3 regions of the Metapseudomonas furukawaii genome follow, and region 3 is predicted to be linked to each of the others. Evidence: predicted binding sites of a transcription regulator. Region 3 holds the regulator's gene; each other region holds the start of a gene.

Region 1 (5,794 bases), 2.5 Mb from region 3:
CTGGCCCAGGCCTTTCCGGCGTCGCGCTTCATCGGCTTCGACTACCACGGCCCCTCGATCGAGGTCGCGACCCGGCGGGCGACGGAGGCTGGCGTGGCGGATCGCGCGACCTTCGTCCAGGCCAGCGCCAAGGACTACCCGGGCGACGGTTTCGACCTGATCTGCTACTTCGACTGCCTGCACGACATGGGCGACCCGGTGGGCGCCGCCCGGCACGCCTGGGAGACCCTGAAGCCGGACGGCACCGTGCTGCTGGTGGAGCCCTTCGCCAACGACCGGCTCGACGACAACGCGACCCCGGTGGGCCGCCTGTTCTACTCGGCCTCCACCTTCATCTGCACGCCCAACTCCCTGTCCCAGGAGGTGGGGCTCGGCCTCGGCGCCCAGGCCGGCGAGGCGCGCCTGCGCAAGGTCTTCGAGGAAGCCGGGTTCACCCGCTTCCGCCGGGCCACCGAGACGCCGTTCAACCTGATCCTCGAAGCCCGCAAGTGAGGGACGACCGGTGGCGCTTCCGGGGCTGAACCCGGCCGCGACACCGGCCCCCGGACGCGCGCAATGAATCGTCAGGGACGCCGCGCCTCGCCAAGAAAATCCTTGTCAGACGGGTACCAACCTCGCTATTACCTGAGCCAGCACCCGAACAGAACGCTCCACGACACGAATCCGCAACCTCGCGATGCCCTGACAGGAACGACCTCCGCTGTTTGCGCCCCACCCGGCGCCCATTTCGCCCGAGGCCGGACGCCCCGGCCCGCCGGCAATGCTGTAAGGAAGTATCACATGCCAAAAAGACACGTCATCAATGCCCAGGTCGGCCCCAAGGGCACCCTGGATACCCTCTCCCAACTGGAAGTGCAGCAGCTCAGCGAAGCCGGCTCCGGCCGCATGTACCGGCTGTTCCGCCAGTGCGCCCTGGCCATCCTCAACACCGGCGCCCATATCGACAACGCCAAGACCATCCTCGACGCCTACAAGGACTTCGAGGTGCGCATCCACCAGCAGGACCGTGGCGTGCGCCTGGAGCTGATCAATGCCCCGGCCGACGCCTTCGTCGATGGCGAGATGATCGCCAGCACCCGCGAGATGCTGTTCAGCGCCCTGCGCGACATCGTCTACACCGAGAACGAACTGAAAAGCCGCCGATTCGACCTGGAGAGCTCGGAAGGCATCACCGACTACGTCTTCCACCTGCTGCGCAACGCCCGCACCCTGCGCGCCGGCGTGGAGCCGAAGATCGTCGTCTGCTGGGGCGGTCACTCCATCAGCACCGAGGAGTACAAGTACACCAAGAAGGTGGGGCACGAGCTGGGCCTGCGCCAGCTCGACGTCTGCACCGGCTGCGGCCCGGGCGTGATGAAGGGGCCGATGAAGGGCGCCACCATCGGCCATGCCAAGCAGCGCACCCACGGCGGCCGCTACCTGGGCCTGACCGAGCCCGGCATCATCGCCGCCGAGGCGCCGAATCCCATCGTCAACGAGCTGGTGATCCTGCCGGACATCGAGAAGCGCCTGGAGGCCTTCGTGCGGGTGGGCCACGGCATCATCATCTTCCCGGGCGGCGTGGGCACGGCGGAGGAGTTCCTCTACCTGCTGGGCATCCTGATGCACCCCGACAACCGGGAGCTGCCCTTCCCCCTGGTGCTCAGCGGGCCGAAGAGCGCCGCCGCCTACTTCGAGCAATTGAACGCCTTCGTCGGCGCCACCCTGGGCGAGGCCGCCCAGGCCCGCTACAAGATCATCATCGACGACCCGGCCGCCGTGGCGATCGAAATGGCCGAGGGGCTCAAGGCGGTGAAGCAGTTCCGCCGCGAGCGCAACGACGCCTTCCACTTCAACTGGCTGCTGAAGATCGACGAGCGCTTCCAGCACCCCTTCGAACCCACCCACGAGGCCATGGCGAGCCTGGACCTGCGCCGCGAGCTGCCCCCCCACGAACTGGCGGCGAACCTGCGTCGGGCGTTCTCCGGCATCGTCGCCGGCAACGTCAAGGACAAGGGCATCCGCCTGATCGAGGAGCACGGCCCCTACGAGATCCATGGGGAAGCCGCCGTGATGCAACCCCTGGACGCCCTGCTCCAGGCCTTCGTCCGCCAGCACCGGATGAAGCTGCCGGGCGGCGCGGCCTACGTGCCCTGCTACCGGGTGGTGCAGAGCATCGCGGAGGAACTTGCCAGCTGAGGCGAAGCGCCCTGGCATATCGCTTGCTAACGCTCCCGCCCTAGAGCCCGCTCCAACGGCGGAGTCGGTTCACAGACGATGGCGTCGTTTCCCGCCACCACCTGCAGGGTGGCGGGAGCGGCGCCTTTTTCGTTCAGTGGTGGGACAAACGACATGACCGACACGAGTTGCACCCGTAACGACAACCTCGCCTGGGTCGCGGGCAGCGATGCCCCGGAAAAGGGCAGGGTGAACCTGGGCTTCATGCCCCTCTCCGACGCCGCCTCGCTGATCGTCGCGGCCACCCAGGGCTTCGCCCAGCCCTACGGCCTGACCCTGGAACTGAAACGGCAGACCTCCTGGGCCGGCCTGCGCGACCGGCTGCAGAGCGGTGAGCTGGACGCCGCGCACGCCCTCTACGGCCAGGTCTACGGCACCCACCTGGGCCTGGGCGGCGCCCCCACCGAAATGGCGATCCTCATGGGGCTGTGCCAGAACGGCCAGGCGATCAACCTGTGCGAGCCCCTGCGCCGCGCCGGCGTGACGAACGCCGACGCGCTCGTCGCCCAGGTGCGCCAACGGGGTGCGAAGCTGACCTTCGCCCAGACCTTTCCCACCGGCACCCACGCCATGTGGCTCAACTACTGGCTGGCGGCCCACGGCATCCACCCGCTGGAAGAGGTCAACACCCTGGTGCTGCCCCCGGCGCAGATGGTCCGGCACCTGCGCAGCGGCCAGATCGACGGTTTCTGCGCCGGAGGTCCCTGGGGCGCGCTGGCGGTGGACGAGAAGCAGGGGTTCACCCTGGCCACCAGCCAGATGATCTGGCCCGACCATCCGGAGAAGGTCCTCGCCTGCACCCGCGCCTTCGCCGAGCGCTACCCCAACACCGCCCGCGCCCTGACCATGGCGGTGCTGGAAGCCAGCCGTTTCATCGATGCCAGCGACGAGAACCGGCGCGGCACCGCCCGGCTCATCAGCGGCGGCGAATACCTCGACGCGCCGCTGTCGGCCATCGAGCCGCGCTTCCTCGGGCTCTACGAGGACGGCCTCGGCTACGCCTGGCGCGACGCCCATCCGCTGCGCTTCTTCGCCGGTGGCGAGGCGACCATGCCCTGGCTGTCGGACGGCATCTGGTTCATGACCCAATTCCGCCGCTGGGGGCTGCTCAAGGAGGACCCGGACTACCTCGGCGTGGCCCGCCAGGTGCACCAGCTCGAAGGCTACCGGGAAGCGGCCGAGGCCCTGGGCATCGAGGTTCCGGCACGGCCCATGCGCAGCTCCCGGCTGTTCGACGGCCGGGTCTGGGACGGCAGCGACCCGGCCGGCTACGCCCGCAGCTTCGCCGTCCACGCCCACCCCTCGCTCACTCCCCTTGCCGCCGACGCCAGGAGTTGACCCCATGCTTCGCATCTTCCTGATCAACGACACACCGAAGACCGCCGGCCGCCTGGCCGATGCCCTGGTCGAGGCGGGCTTCGCCGTCGTCGAAGAGACCGGCCTGACCCTCGACCTGGCCGAGCGCATCCTGGCCGCGAGCGCCGACGTGGTGCTGATCGACACCGAATCCGCCGGCCGCGACATGATGGAACAGGTGGTGATGGTGAGCCGCGACCAGCCCCGTCCCATCGTCATGTTCACCAACGACCACGACCCCGGCCTGATGCGCCAGGCGATTCGCGCCGGGGTCAGCGCCTACGTGGTCGAAGGCATCCAGGCCGAGCGCCTGCGACCGATCCTCGAGGTGGCGATGGCCCGCTTCGAGGCCGACCAGGCCCTGCATGCGCGGCTGCTGGAACGGGACAGCCAGCTGGCCGAGCGCAAGCGCATCGAACAGGCCAAGGGCGTGCTGATGAAGATGAAGAATTGCGACGAGGAGGCGGCCTACACCCTGATGCGTCGCCAGGCCATGGGGCGTCAGCAGCGACTGATCCAGGTGGCCGAGCAGATCATCGCCACCCACGAGATGCTCGGCGCCTGACCTGCGCCTGCGGGGCACAGGCCAGCGGCGGCCAGCGAACCAAAACCGCTCAGGCGGCGCGCCCTTCGCACAGATATCGCCCACCCCCGCCGGCCGCACCTGTGTCCGCATCCGGCGGGCAACTGCTTGATTCAGAAGGCGATAACCACCGAATCGAAGGCACATCGGGGCGACCCGCGGGCGGGCGGCGAAAACTGGCAAGACCTTTGCAAAACCACCTGCGGATTCCTGCGTAGCGCACCAACGGCGGTGGGCCGCGGATCACGGACAACGGCGTCCGTCAGAGCTCCATCCCCTTGTGCGGGAGCTCTGGCGTACGCCGTTTTTGTTTTTGCCCTCCCATCAGGACAGCACCATGAGCGAACGTGATTCCAAAGACCCGATCAACAACAGCCGCCGCAACTTCCTCAAGCACTCCATCGCCATCGCCGGCACCGTCGGCGGCGTCGCCGCCCTCGGGCTCTCGGCCCCCGGCTTCCTGCGCAGCGCCGCCTGGGCCGCCGGCTCCGATGCACCGGAAAAGGCCGCCCTCAAGGTCGGTTTCATTCCGCTGACCGACTGCGCGTCGGTGGTGGTGGCCGCCACCCAGGGTTTCGCCGCCAAGTACGGCCTCAGCATCACCCCCAGCAAGGAAGCCTCCTGGGCGGGCGTGCGCGACAAGCTCAACACCGGCGAGCTGGATGCCTCCCATGTGCTCTACGGCATGATGTACGGCAGCCAGCTCGGCGTGGCCGGCCCGCAGAAGGACATGGCGGTGCTCATGGGCCTGAACCAGAACGGCCAGGCCATCACCCTGTCCCGCCAGCTCCGGGAAGCCGGAGTGACCAACGGCGAACAGCTCGCCGCCCACGTCAAACAGTCCGCCAAACCCCTGACCTTCGCCCAGACCTTCCCCACCGGCACCCACGCCATGTGGCTCTACTACTGGCTGGCCAGCCACGGCATCAACCCCATGACCGACGTCAAGACCATCACCGTGCCGCCGCCGCAGATGGTCGCCAACATGCGCGTGGGCAACATGGACGGCTTCTGCGTCGGCGAACCCTGGGGCGCACGGGCCATCTTCGACAAGATCGGCTTCACCGCCACCACCTCCCAGCAGATCTGGGCGGACCACCCGGAGAAGGTGCTGGGCTGTTCCCGCGCCTTCGTCGAACAGAACCCCAACACCGCCCGCGCCCTGGTGATGGCCCTGCTGGACGCCAGCCGCTTCATCGAGGCCAGCGAGGAGAACAAGAAGGCCACCGCCAAGCTGATCGCCGGCAAGGCCTACGTGAACGCCCCGGTGCAGGTGATCGAGCAACGCTTCCTCGGCAACTACGAGGACGGCCTCGGCAACAGCTGGCAGGACAAGCACGCCATGGCCTTCTGCAAGGACTGCCAGGTGAACTTCCCTTACCTCTCCGACGGCATGTGGTTCATGACCCAGTTCAAGCGCTGGGGCCTGATCAAGCAGGACCCTGACTACGCCGCCGTGGCCGCCCAGGTGAACCAGACCAAGCTGTTCAGCGAAGCGGCCAGTGCCCTCGGCCTGCCGGTTCCGGCCAGCCAGATGCGCGGCAGCACCCTGATGGACGGCACGCTGTGGGACGGCTCCAACCCGGCCGCCTACGCCCAATCCTTCGCCATCAAGGCCTGAGCCAGGAGACCGCCATG
Region 2 (5,794 bases), 2.6 Mb from region 3:
GTGGCCGGCATCCTCGGCGGCCTGCTGACCCCGGTGTTCGCCCTCACCGCGCTCGGCGGCCAGGGCTTCGCGGAAGGCCGCACCCTGATGGACCAGTTGCTGATCAACGGCGGCGCCATCCTCTTCAGCGTGCTCTTCTCCGCCCTCACCAGCTGGATCGCCTACAAGGTGGCGGCGGCCTTCTGCGGCGGCCTGCGGGTGGATGAGGAATCCGAAGTCGACGGCCTGGACCTCTCCGCCCATGGCGAGGTCGGCTACAAGTACTCGAGCTGAGGAACCCGGCCATGAAACTCATTACCGCCATCATCAAGCCCTTCCGCCTCGACGCCGTGCGCGAGGCCCTGACCGACGCCGGCGTCAGCGGCGTCACCGTCACCGAGGTGAAGGGCTACGGTCGGCAGAAAGGCCATTCGGAGATCTACCGGGGCGCCGAGTACGTGGTGGAGCTGCTGCCCAAGGTGAAGCTGGAGCTGGTGGTGGCCGAGGCCCTCTGCCAGGCCGCCGTGGACGCCATCGTCACCTCGGCGCGCACCGGCAAGATCGGCGACGGCAAGGTCTACGTGCAGGACCTGGAAAGCATCCTGCGCATCCGCACCGGAGAGCTGGGCGAAGACGCGTTGTAAGTCCTCTGCAATACCCCGCGCCGACGCCTTGCGTCGGCGCTTTCCCTGGTGAAAAGCCAACGCGGTGCGCGCGGCGCACCCTACGGGCTGTGTAGGGTTCGCCGCGCGCACCGGATACTTTCGAGTAGGAGAGGTGACGGATGGCATGGTTGAACGGATGGGGATTCCTCTTCCTGGCGGGCTTCTGCGAGGTGCTGTACGCGTCGATCATCCCGCGCACGGAAGGGTTCACCCGGCTTTGGCCGAGCCTGTACTGCGGTTTCTTCCTGGCCCTCAGCATCTACCTCCTGAGCCTGTCCGTACGCGAGCTGCCCCTGGGACTTGCCTATGCCGTGTGGGTGGGCATCGGCACCCTGGGGACGGTGGCCTACGGCACCCTGTTCCTCGGCGAGCCGCTGGGGGTGCTCAAGGGCTTGTGCCTGCTGATGATCATCGGCGGCATCGTCGGCCTGAAGCTGGTGGGCGAGGCTCAGGTGGCGTAGGCGCGCGCCGGCCAGCCGCCATTGGCCGCGGCCAGGATGAGGGGGCATTCAAGGCCGTAGCCCGGATGCAATCCGGGAGCCGGAGCCCCCGGATTGCATCCGGGCTACGAGAGGGCTACTTCAGCTTGGGCAGCTCTTCGTCCGGGAGGTTGTAGCTGTGCTTCTCGTGGATGAAGGTGGCCGCCAGGGCGTAGAGGGTGGCGGCCACCACCACGACGGTGATGACGCCGAGCACGGCGGGGTTGTCGGCGAAGGTGAACACGGCGCTGGCGCCTTCGTAGGTGCTGATGCTCATGGGAATCTTCCTCGTCTGGCCGCGATCAGGCGGTCTTGGTTTCCACCACCAGGGTGGCGGCCACGCTGACGGCGGGTTTCAGGGGTTCGCCGTAGAGGGCGCTCCATTCCGGATAGGCCTGGGCCGGGACTTCGGTGAGGTCCAGCCCGCGTTCCTCGGCATGGGCCGGAACCCGGAGCACGCCGGCTTTCTTCAGGGCATAGGAAATGAGGAAGCCGGGGATGAAGCCCAGTGCCGCCATCACCAGCGCGCCGCCCAGTTGGCCGAAGAAGCTGATCTCCGCCATGCCGTTGACGTTCGGGTACCCCGAGAGGAACACGCCGCTGACCACCAGGCCGGCGAAGCCGCCGAAGCCATGCACGGCGAAGGCGCCCACGGCATCGTCGAGGCGGAACTTCAGCAACAGGTTGTTCACCAGCGGCGCCATGGCGGCCACGCCCATGCCGATCAGGTAGGCGAGGCCGGGGTGGTAGAGGTCCAGTCCCGGGGCCACGGAGATGATCCCCACCAGGCCGCCGGACATCATCCAGTAGGGCTCGCGGGTGGTCAGGTAGGCGCCGATGAGGCCGCCGGCGAACCCCATCAGGGTGTTGAAGGCGAAGGCGGACAGGGTGGTGGGCGCGCCGTAGATGTTGATCCACTGGGCGCCGGAGCTGTAGATGATGCAGCCGCCGAGGAAGCCGAAGAACCCGACGATGATCATCATCAGGCCCACCACGCTCATCGGCATGCTGTGGCCGACGATGGCGTTGGCGCTGCCGTCCGGGTTGAAACGGCCGATGCGCGCGCCGAGGTTGAGCACCACCGCCAGGGCGAAGAAGCCCGCGACCATGTGCACCACGCCGGCGGCGCCGACGTCATGGTAGCCCCACTTCACGGTGAGCCAGCCTTCCGGGTGCCAGCCCCAGGCGGCGGCGAACAGCCAGAGCACCGAGCCGAGCAGGATGGTCATGACGATGAAGGCGCTCATCCGGGCGCGCTCGATGATGGCGCCGGAGAGGATGGAGCCGGTGGTGGCGGCGAACAGGGCGAAGGCCGCCCAGAAGATGCCGGTGGCGTTGTCCTTGATGTTCGGGCCCATGGACTGGCTCCAGGGCATGGCCCCCATCAGGGCATCCATGCGCGGCACGATGCCGTCGGGGAAGGCGTTGTAGATGGCCCAGCCGAAAAGGAAGAAGGTGGGGACGATGAAGCCGAAGGCGAGGATGTTCTTGACCCCGGCGGCCAGGGCGTTCTTCAGCCGCGAGGCGCCGATCTCGTAAGAGAGGAAGCCCGCGTGGATCATGATCATCAGGGCGATGCACCACCAGTAGAATATTTCCATATTCAGCGTGTTGGTCATCTCGATCAGACCCTGCAACTCCTCCAGGGTCGGCGTTTTCTGTTCTTCCATCACTCAATCCTCGATACGAATTCGTTGGAATAGCGTTGGTCGGCAGATCAGGTCGAACACGCGCCTGGCGGCTTCTTGTTTTTATTTCCAAGCAAGAAAAGTGCGTACTGGGAAAGGCAAACACTGTGCCAGTCCATGGCACCGAGCTATCACGCGGTGCGCGCGGCGCCCCCGGTCTCTCACCAGGTTGGGGGGGCCTGTGCACACCGGCGGCAAATGCCCCGTTTGCAGTCATCCTCCCGGCGGGGCGCCTGAATTTGGGTCGTTTCTCAGCGCTGCTGCTGCAACATCGCCTGGATCTGCTGCACCGATTCCTGGGTGCGCCGGGCCAGGTTGCGCACCTCGTCGGCCACCACCGCGAAGCCCCGGCCCTGTTCGCCGGCCCGCGCCGCTTCGATGGCGGCGTTGAGCGCCAGCAGGTTGGTCTGCTCGGCGATGCCACGGATCACCCCGGCGACCTGGGCGATCTGCCCGTAGGTGGACTGGATGCTCGCCTGCTCCCGTTCATGGAGGGCGGCGGCGGCCTTCTCGTCGCTGATCTCGCGCACCGCCCCGGTGACGTGGATGAGCGTGCCCCGGGCATCCCGCAGGCAGCGGCCGCGTTCGCGGAACCACACTTCACCCCGGGTCTTGTGGCGCATGCGGTACTCCACGGCGTAGGAGCCGTCGCCGTTGCGGTCGACCATGGCGGCGTTGAAGGCCTGCATCACCGCTTTCACATCGTCCTGGTTGACCACGCCGAAGTAGCTGTCCCAGCCGTCGGGGAATTCCTCGCGGCTGTAGCCGACCAGCTCGCGGAACTGCTCGGACCAGCGGATCAGGTTCTGCGGGTGGTCCGGGTCGCCGTTGACCACGTTCATGGCCCAGCAGCCCTCGGTCAGGGTGCGCTTGGTCAGTTCCCAGACCTGGCGATCTTCGTCCCAGCGCTCGCGTTCGGCTTCCAGCGCTTGGAGCCGCTGCTCGCCGTCGTCCAGTTCGGTACGCAGTTGCGCGGTGCGGGCCTCCGCCTCGGTCAGGCGCCGCTGTAGCGCCGCGTATTCCTCGGCGCTGCAAGGCGGCGGCGCCTGCCGCTCGGTGTGCCGGCGGATGCGCTGCAGTTCCTCCCAGTCGCGCTGCAGCCGGTCCAGGCTGCCGAGCAGTTGCGGCTGGCGCTGCAGGTGTCGCCGGTTGGCGTCGGCCGTGCCCTGTTCGCTGAACAGGCGATCGAGCCATTGGCTGATTTCATTGGCCAGGTTGCTGGATGCATTGCTGAACCACATCGGTCGGTCCTCCTTGGCTGGTGACGTATTCCTGCCCGTTGCCGTTCCCTAGCAATTCTTCGTCCAGTTCCGGGCTCAGGCGCGCACGCGGGTCTTCTCCGGGTCGTAGGCGACGGTGCCGGCGGCCACCGTCGCCGGGATGCGCTTCTGCTGGCCGTCCAGCTTGCCCACCTCGACGCGGGTGCCCGGTTCGCAATGGGCCAGGTCCAGCCGGCAGAGGGCGATGTTCCTGCCCAGCACCGGGGAGCGGGTGGCGCTGGTGATCACGCCCACCTGGGCACGGCCGATGCGCACGCAGTCGCCATGGGCCGCCGGTTCGTTGCCCTCCAGTTCCAGCCCCACGAGACGGCGTTGGGGATGGGCACTGCGCCGTAGCAGGGCATCGCGGCCGATGAAGTCCGCCTGCTTGCTCTTGAGCGGGACGCAGAAACCGATGCCGGCCTCGAAGGGGTCGGTCTGGTCGCAGAATTCGTAGCCGGAGAAGATCAGTCCGGCCTCGATGCGCAGCATGTCCAGGGCCTGCAGGCCGAGGGGCACCAGGCCCAGCGGGTCGCCCAGCTGCCAGAGGCGGTTCCACACGGCCATGGCGTCCTGCGGGTGGCACCAGATCTCGTAGCCCAGCTCGCCGGTGTAGCCGGTGCGCGAGACCATCAGCGGCGGGCCGTTGTAGTCGTCCAGGCGGCCCACCAGGAAGCGGAACCAGCCGAGGTCCTCGAGCCGAGGCTGGGTGCCGGGCGTCCAGACCATCTGCCGCAGCAGCTCGCGACTCAGCGGGCCCTGCACGGCGATGTTGTGGATCTGTTCCGAGGCACTCTTGACCCACACCTTCATGCCCAGCTTCGCCGCCTGTTCCCGCAGCCAGTCGCCGGCCAGGTCCTCGCCGCCGATCCAGCGGAAGGCGTCGGGCCCGAGGCGCAGCAGGGTGCCGTCGTCGAGCATGCCGCCATGCTCGTAGCACAGGGCGCTGTAGACCACCTGGCCCACCGCCAGCTTGCGCACGTCGCGGGTCAGGCAGTGGTCCAGCAGGGCCTCGGCGTCGGGGCCGAGTACCTCGAACTTGCGCAGGGCGGACAGGTCCATCACCGCCACGCGCTCGCGGCAGCCGTGGTATTCGGCCAGGACGCCATGGCCGTCGTACTGGATCGGCGTCCAGAAGCCGCGGTAGTCCATGAACTGGCGGGTGAGGGCGGAGGTGCCGGGGTGGAAGCCGCTTTCGCGGGTCAGCACCGGGTCGGCGTCGGGCGTCTTGCGGTTGGCCATGGCGATACTGAAGCGCTCCTTTTCGGAATACACGCGGATATGGATGTCGGTGGGCTGCCAGCCGTTGGCCGGGTCGATGTCGTCGGGGCAGGCGCTGCTGGCGCAGACCAGGTCGGTCATGGCGCGCAGCAGCACGTAGTCGCCGGGGCGCGACCAGGGCTCGTCGAGGGTGAGCTGCTGGTGGGCGTCGACGCCGGTGTTGAAGAAGAAGTTGATCGCCGGCCAGCCGGCGCGGCCCTGCACGCCATGGGCGGCGAGGCTGCGGCTGAGGTTGTCGCTGCAGTTGGCGTGGCCGAAGAAGCCCTGGGACTCGTAGTAGCGGGCGGTGCAGGCCAGGGCGAAGGTGTCGTGGCGGCCCACGGTGTCGCGCACCACTTCCAGCATCGGTTGCAGGTCGCGGTCGTAGAAGCGGCTGTACAGGCCGGGGCCGGGGTAGGCGTTGCCGTTGAGGGTGCGGGTCACCGTGGGGTCGAGGTCGATCT
Region 3 (5,794 bases):
CCTGCTGCCGCTGATCAAACGACTGGGCATCACCCTCATCAGCCTGACCGGCAACCCTGAGTCCCCACTGGCCAAGGCCGCCGAAGCCAACCTGGACGCCCGAGTGGGCCAGGAGGCCTGCCCACTCAACCTGGCGCCCACCTCGTCCACCACAGCCTCCCTCGTGCTGGGCGACGCCCTCGCCATCGCACTGCTGGAAGCCCGTGGCTTTACCGCCGAGGACTTTGCCTTTTCGCACCCGGGTGGTGCGCTGGGCCGCCGCCTGCTGCTGAAGGTCGAACACATCATGCACAGCGGTGACAACCTGCCGAAGGTCGCGCGGGGCACCGCCCTGCGAGACGCACTGCTGGAAATGACCCGCAAGGGCCTGGGCATGACGGCGGTGCTGGAAGACGACGGACGCTTGGCCGGCATCTTCACCGATGGCGACCTGCGCCGAACCCTGGACAAGGGAGTGGACGTTCGCCAGGCCGGCATCGACGAAGTCATGACGCTCCACGGCAAGACCGTGCGCCCTGAGATGCTGGCAGCCGAAGCGCTGAAGATCATGGACGACCACAAGATCAACGTGCTGGTGGTGGTCGACGCAACCGATCGCCCCATCGGCGCCCTGCATATCCACGACCTGACGCGCGCCGGAGTGATCTGATGAGCAACGAACTCCTTTCCCGCGCCAAGGGCGTCCGCCTCGCGGTATTCGATGTCGACGGCGTACTCACCGACGGGCGCCTCTACTTCCTTCCCGGCGGCGGCGAGTTCAAGACCTTCAGCACGCTCGATGGCCAGGGCATCAAGATGCTGATGAACGCCGGAGTGCGCACCGCCATCATCAGCGGTCGCCAGTCGGAAGTGGTGGAACGTCGCGCGCAGAACCTCGGTATCCAGCACCTGTTCCAGGGCCGCGAGGACAAGCTCGTGGTGCTCGATGGGCTGCTCGCCGAACTGGGCCTGAGTCACGACCAGGTCGCCTACCTCGGCGATGACCTGCCCGACCTCCCGGTCATCCGCCGGGTAGGCCTGGGGATGGCGGTGGCGAACGCCGACGCCTTTGTGCGCCAGCACGCCCACGGCGTGACCCAGGCCCGCGGCGGCGAAGGCGCGGCGCGGGAGTTCTGCGAACTCATCCTGCGCGCCCAGGGTGCGCTGGAAGCTGCGCAAGCCGCTTACCTGTGAGGCCGACCATGTCCAAGAACCTACGCACGGCGCTGATCCTGACGCCCATCGCCGCCCTGCTCATCGCCCTTGGCTACTGGAACATCCGCCCCGAGAGCTTCATGGACCGCCCCCAGGCGGCAGGCGGAGACAATGCCATCGACTTCTACGTCGAGAACGGCAAGAGCACCCAGTTCCAGGAAGACGGCAAGCTGCACTACGAAATGACCGCCACGCGCCTCGAACATATCAAGGCCACCGATGTCACATTGCTGACCAAACCCGACCTCCTGCTGCACCGCGGCACCGCCTATCCCTGGCACGTGCAGAGCGAGCGTGGCGAGGTAGGCCCCGAAGGCAAGCAGGTGGAACTGATCGACCAGGTCAGGGTGGCCCGCACCGACGCCAAGGGCCGTCCCACCATCCTGACCACCAGCCGGCTGACCGTATTCCCCGATCAGGAATATGCGCAGACCCAGCAAGCCGTTAAAATCGACGCGGCCAATGGGGTGACCACGGCACAAGGAATGAAAGCGTACTTGAATGACAGCAGGATGATCCTGCAGTCCAACGTAAGAGGCCAGCATGAGGTTCGTTAATACCCTCCCCCTGTTGCTCAGCCTGGGCACCGCACTCGGAAGTGCCGCCGCCTGGGCATTGCCGTCCGACCGCGAGCAACCGATTCGCGTCCAGGCCGACAGCGCAGAGCTCGACGACAAGCAAGGCGTAGCGGTCTATCGGGGAAATGTGGTGATCACCCAAGGCACGCTGAAGATCACCGGTGACACCGTCACTATCACCCAGGATGCCAACGGCGACATCGAAGTCTTCACCTCCGTGGGCAAGCCCGCCTACTACGAGCAGAAGCCTGCCGTGGACAAGCAGATCGTCAAGGCCTACGGACTCACCATCCAGTACTTCGCCGCCAACGAGCGCATCATCCTGCTCGACCAGGCCAAGGTGGTTCAGGAAGGCAATACCTTCGAAGGCGAGAAGATCGTCTATGACACCCAACGCCAGATCGTAAACGCCGGCCGCGCCACGGGCGGCAACGTCACCACGCCGCGCCCGCGGATCGACATGGTGATCCAGCCGAAGAAGAAAGAGCAGAAAGCACAGTAATGGCGACTCTCAAAGCCCAGCACCTGGCCAAGAGCTACAAGAGCCGTCAGGTGGTCCGCGACGTCAGCCTGTCCATTGACAGCGGTCAGATCGTCGGCCTCCTCGGCCCCAACGGCGCGGGCAAGACCACCTGCTTCTACATGATCGTCGGCCTGGTAAGGGCCGACCAGGGCCGCGTCCTGATCGACTCGCAGGACGTCACCCACCAGCCCATGCACGGCCGCGCCCGAGCGGGCATCGGCTACCTGCCGCAGGAAGCCTCGATCTTCCGCAAGCTCAGCGTGGCGGACAACATCATGGCAATCCTCGAGACCCGCAAGGAACTCGACCGCGCCGGACGCCGCCGGGAACTGGAAAGCCTGCTGCAGGAATTCCATATCAGCCACATCCGCGACAGCCTCGGCATGAGCCTCTCCGGTGGCGAGCGTCGTCGGGTGGAAATCGCCCGCGCACTGGCGACGGCGCCGAAGTTCATCCTCCTCGACGAACCCTTCGCCGGCGTCGACCCGATTTCCGTAGGCGACATCAAGCAGATCATCCATCACCTCAAGGCCAAGGGCATCGGCGTCCTCATCACCGACCACAACGTGCGCGAGACCCTGGACATCTGCGAGACCGCCTACATTGTCAGTGACGGCCAACTGATCGCCGAAGGCGATGCGGAGGCCATCCTGGCCAACCAACTGGTGAAGGAAGTCTACCTGGGCCACGAGTTCAGGCTGTAGTTTCCCGCTCGCTCACCTACAAGATGGCTTGCGGGAACTAGGAATTTCCTTCAAGGTCAGGCATATAATTTGCTTCCTGGCGGCGCTTCGGCGCCCTGTAGTGGATGGCGCGAATGCGCCGGCGAATAAGGTCCCAAGCCCTCTGCCATGAAACCATCGCTAGTCCTCAAGATGGGCCAGCAGCTGACGATGACACCGCAGCTGCAACAGGCCATCCGCCTTCTCCAACTCTCCACCCTGGACCTCCAGCAGGAAATCCAGGAGGCGCTGGAATCCAATCCCATGCTCGAACGGCAGGAGGATGGCGAGGATTTCGACACCTCCGATCCCATGGCCGAAGGGGATCAGTCGCCGAACACCGGCAGCCAGGACACGAGCTTCCAGGAGTCCAGCGCCGAGGGCAGCAACGAGCCCCTGGAAGATGGCGAATGGCACGAACGCATCCCCAGCGAGCTTCCGGTGGACACGGCCTGGGAGGACGTCTACCAGACCAGCGCCAGCAGCCTGCCCAGCAACGATGATGACGAGTGGGACTTCACCTCCCGCACCTCCGTCGGGGAGAGCCTGCAGAGCCACCTCCTGTGGCAACTGAATCTGGCCCCCATGTCCGACACCGACCGCCTGATCGCCGTCACCCTGATCGACTGCATCAACAACGATGGCTACCTCGAGGAGTCCCTGGCCGAGATCGTCGACGCCTTCGACCCCGAACTCGGTGTCGAGCTGGACGAAGTCGAAGTGGTGCTGCATCGCATCCAGCAGTTCGAACCCGCCGGCATCGGCGCCCGCGACCTGCGCGAATGCCTGCTGCTTCAACTGCGCCAGCTGCCCGCCACCACGCCCTGGCTGACCGAAGCGCAGCGACTGGTCGGCGACTTCCTCGACCTCCTCGGTAGCCGCGACTATAGCCAGCTGATGCGGCGCATGAAGGTCAAGGAGGATGAGCTCAAGCAGATCATCGCGCTGATCCAGGCGCTGAATCCCCGCCCCGGTTCCCAGATCGAGGCCAGTGAGCCCGAGTACGTGGTACCCGATGTCATCGTCCGCAAGCACAATGAACGCTGGCTGGTGGAGCTGAACCAGGAGGCGGTACCCCGCCTGCGAGTGAATCCCCATTACGCCGGCTTCGTCCGGCGCGCCGACTCCAGCGCCGACAACACCTTCATGCGAAACCAGCTGCAGGAAGCGCGCTGGTTCATCAAGAGCCTGCAGAGCCGCAACGAGACGCTGATGAAGGTGGCAACCCAGATCGTCGAACACCAGCGCGGTTTCCTGGAGTACGGCGACGAGGCCATGAAGCCCCTTGTCCTGCACGACATCGCCGAAGCCGTGGGCATGCACGAGTCCACCATCTCGCGCGTGACCACCCAGAAATTCATGCACACCCCCCGCGGTATCTACGAGCTGAAGTACTTCTTCTCCAGCCACGTCAGCACCTCGGAAGGCGGCGAATGCTCGTCTACCGCGATCCGCGCCATCATCAAGAAACTGGTTGCAGCGGAAAATCCGAAAAAGCCGTTGAGCGACAGCAAGATCGCTGGTTTACTGGAGGCACAGGGCATTCAAGTGGCCCGTCGCACAGTCGCCAAGTACCGGGAATCCCTCGGAATAGCGCCTTCCAGCGAACGAAAGCGATTGATGTGACGCGGAAATTGACCCACGCCAAAGTGTTCCGGTGGCAGGCCCGTTAGCCTGTCTCTTATACACGGGCAATAAGGAGAAAGCGGTATGCAAGTCAACATCAGTGGACATCAACTGGATGTGACCGACGCCCTGCGCAACTACGTTGTCGAGAAGTTCGACCGTCTGGAGCGCCACTTCGACAGAATCACCAACGTGCAGGTGATCATGCATGTCGAGAAACTCAAACAGAAAATCGAAGCCACTTTGCACATCGCCGGCGGCGAAGTCGTTGCTAACGCGGAACATGAAGACATGTACGCCGCCATCGACCTGCTTACCGACAAGCTGGATCGCCAACTGATCAAGCACAAGGAGAAGCAATTGAACCGCCAGCAGGGTGCCACTGCCCGCTGACCCTCCCTCCCTATGATCCGACTTGAGCAAATCCTGACCCCCGGCCGTTCCCTGGTGAACGTGCCGGGTGGCAGCAAGAAACGCGTACTGGAACAGATCGCCAAGCTGGTCGCTCGCGACCTTCCCGACCTCGATTACCAGGACATATTCGAAAGCCTGGTATCCCGGGAGAAACTCGGTTCCACCGGTTTCGGCAACGGCATCGCCATTCCCCACTGTCGACTCGCCGGTTGCACCGCGCCCATCAGCGCGGTGCTCCGTCTCGACGCACCCGTCGACTTCGACGCCATCGATGGCGCCCCCGTGGACCTGCTGCTCGTGCTGCTGGTCCCGGAAGCCGCCACCGACGAGCACCTCGAACTGTTGCGCCAGATCGCCAGCATGCTGGACCGTGCCGACGTGCGCGAACGCCTGCGCCAGGCGCCCGACAGCACCAGCCTGTACCAGGTGGTGGTGGACGTTCAGAGCGGACGCTAGGACCTGCCCATGCGCCTGGTCATCGTCAGCGGCCGCTCCGGTTCGGGCAAGAGTACCGCCCTCGATGTACTCGAGGACCACGGCTTCTACTGCATCGACAACCTGCCCGCCGGCCTGCTTCCAGAGCTGGCGGAACGGACCCTGCTGCACACCGAACTGCTGGAGCCGAAGGTCGCCGTATCCATCGATGCGCGCAACCTGCCCAGCCAGTTGCAACGTTTTCCCGAATTGCTGGAAGAAGCGCGGACACGTCACATCAAGTGCGACGTCCTCTACCTGGA

Evidence for each region. The regulator sigma-54, encoded in region 3, starts transcription at its own class of promoters, with help from an activator protein. The targets are predictions, from matches to a motif close to ANTGGCATNNANNTTGCTNT.
Region 1: KF707C_RS21695 (CmpA/NrtA family ABC transporter substrate-binding protein) is a predicted target of sigma-54. The motif match lies at 4,332-4,351, and genes of this name have one in related genera.
Region 2: KF707C_RS21165 (ammonium transporter) is a predicted target of sigma-54. The motif match lies at 2,907-2,926, and genes of this name have one in related genera.

Annotation. Positions count from the first base shown of each region.
Region 1 covers NZ_AP014862.1:4,712,082-4,717,875, forward strand. The annotation lists gene KF707C_RS21675 (class I SAM-dependent methyltransferase) at 1-492, shown strand, start outside; gene ppnN (nucleotide 5'-monophosphate nucleosidase PpnN) at 781-2,178, shown strand; gene KF707C_RS21685 (CmpA/NrtA family ABC transporter substrate-binding protein) at 2,332-3,555, shown strand; gene KF707C_RS21690 (ANTAR domain-containing response regulator) at 3,560-4,138, shown strand; gene KF707C_RS21695 (CmpA/NrtA family ABC transporter substrate-binding protein) at 4,494-5,777, shown strand; gene ntrB (nitrate ABC transporter permease) at 5,792-5,794, shown strand, end outside.
Region 2 covers NZ_AP014862.1:4,588,544-4,594,337, reverse strand. The annotation lists gene KF707C_RS21185 (ammonium transporter) at 1-273, shown strand, start outside; gene KF707C_RS21180 (P-II family nitrogen regulator) at 285-623, shown strand; gene KF707C_RS21175 (DMT family transporter) at 764-1,105, shown strand; gene KF707C_RS21170 (hypothetical protein) at 1,221-1,400, opposite strand; gene KF707C_RS21165 (ammonium transporter) at 1,426-2,793, opposite strand; gene KF707C_RS30165 (methyl-accepting chemotaxis protein) at 3,063-4,052, opposite strand; gene KF707C_RS21155 (DUF1989 domain-containing protein) at 4,128-5,794, opposite strand, start outside.
Region 3 covers NZ_AP014862.1:1,039,035-1,044,828, reverse strand. The annotation lists gene KF707C_RS04850 (KpsF/GutQ family sugar-phosphate isomerase) at 1-649, shown strand, start outside; gene KF707C_RS04845 (KdsC family phosphatase) at 649-1,173, shown strand; gene lptC (LPS export ABC transporter periplasmic protein LptC) at 1,182-1,751, shown strand; gene lptA (lipopolysaccharide transport periplasmic protein LptA) at 1,738-2,274, shown strand; gene lptB (LPS export ABC transporter ATP-binding protein) at 2,274-2,999, shown strand; gene KF707C_RS04825 (RNA polymerase factor sigma-54) at 3,147-4,643, shown strand; gene hpf (ribosome hibernation-promoting factor, HPF/YfiA family) at 4,728-5,036, shown strand; gene ptsN (PTS IIA-like nitrogen regulatory protein PtsN) at 5,049-5,513, shown strand; gene rapZ (RNase adapter RapZ) at 5,523-5,794, shown strand, end outside.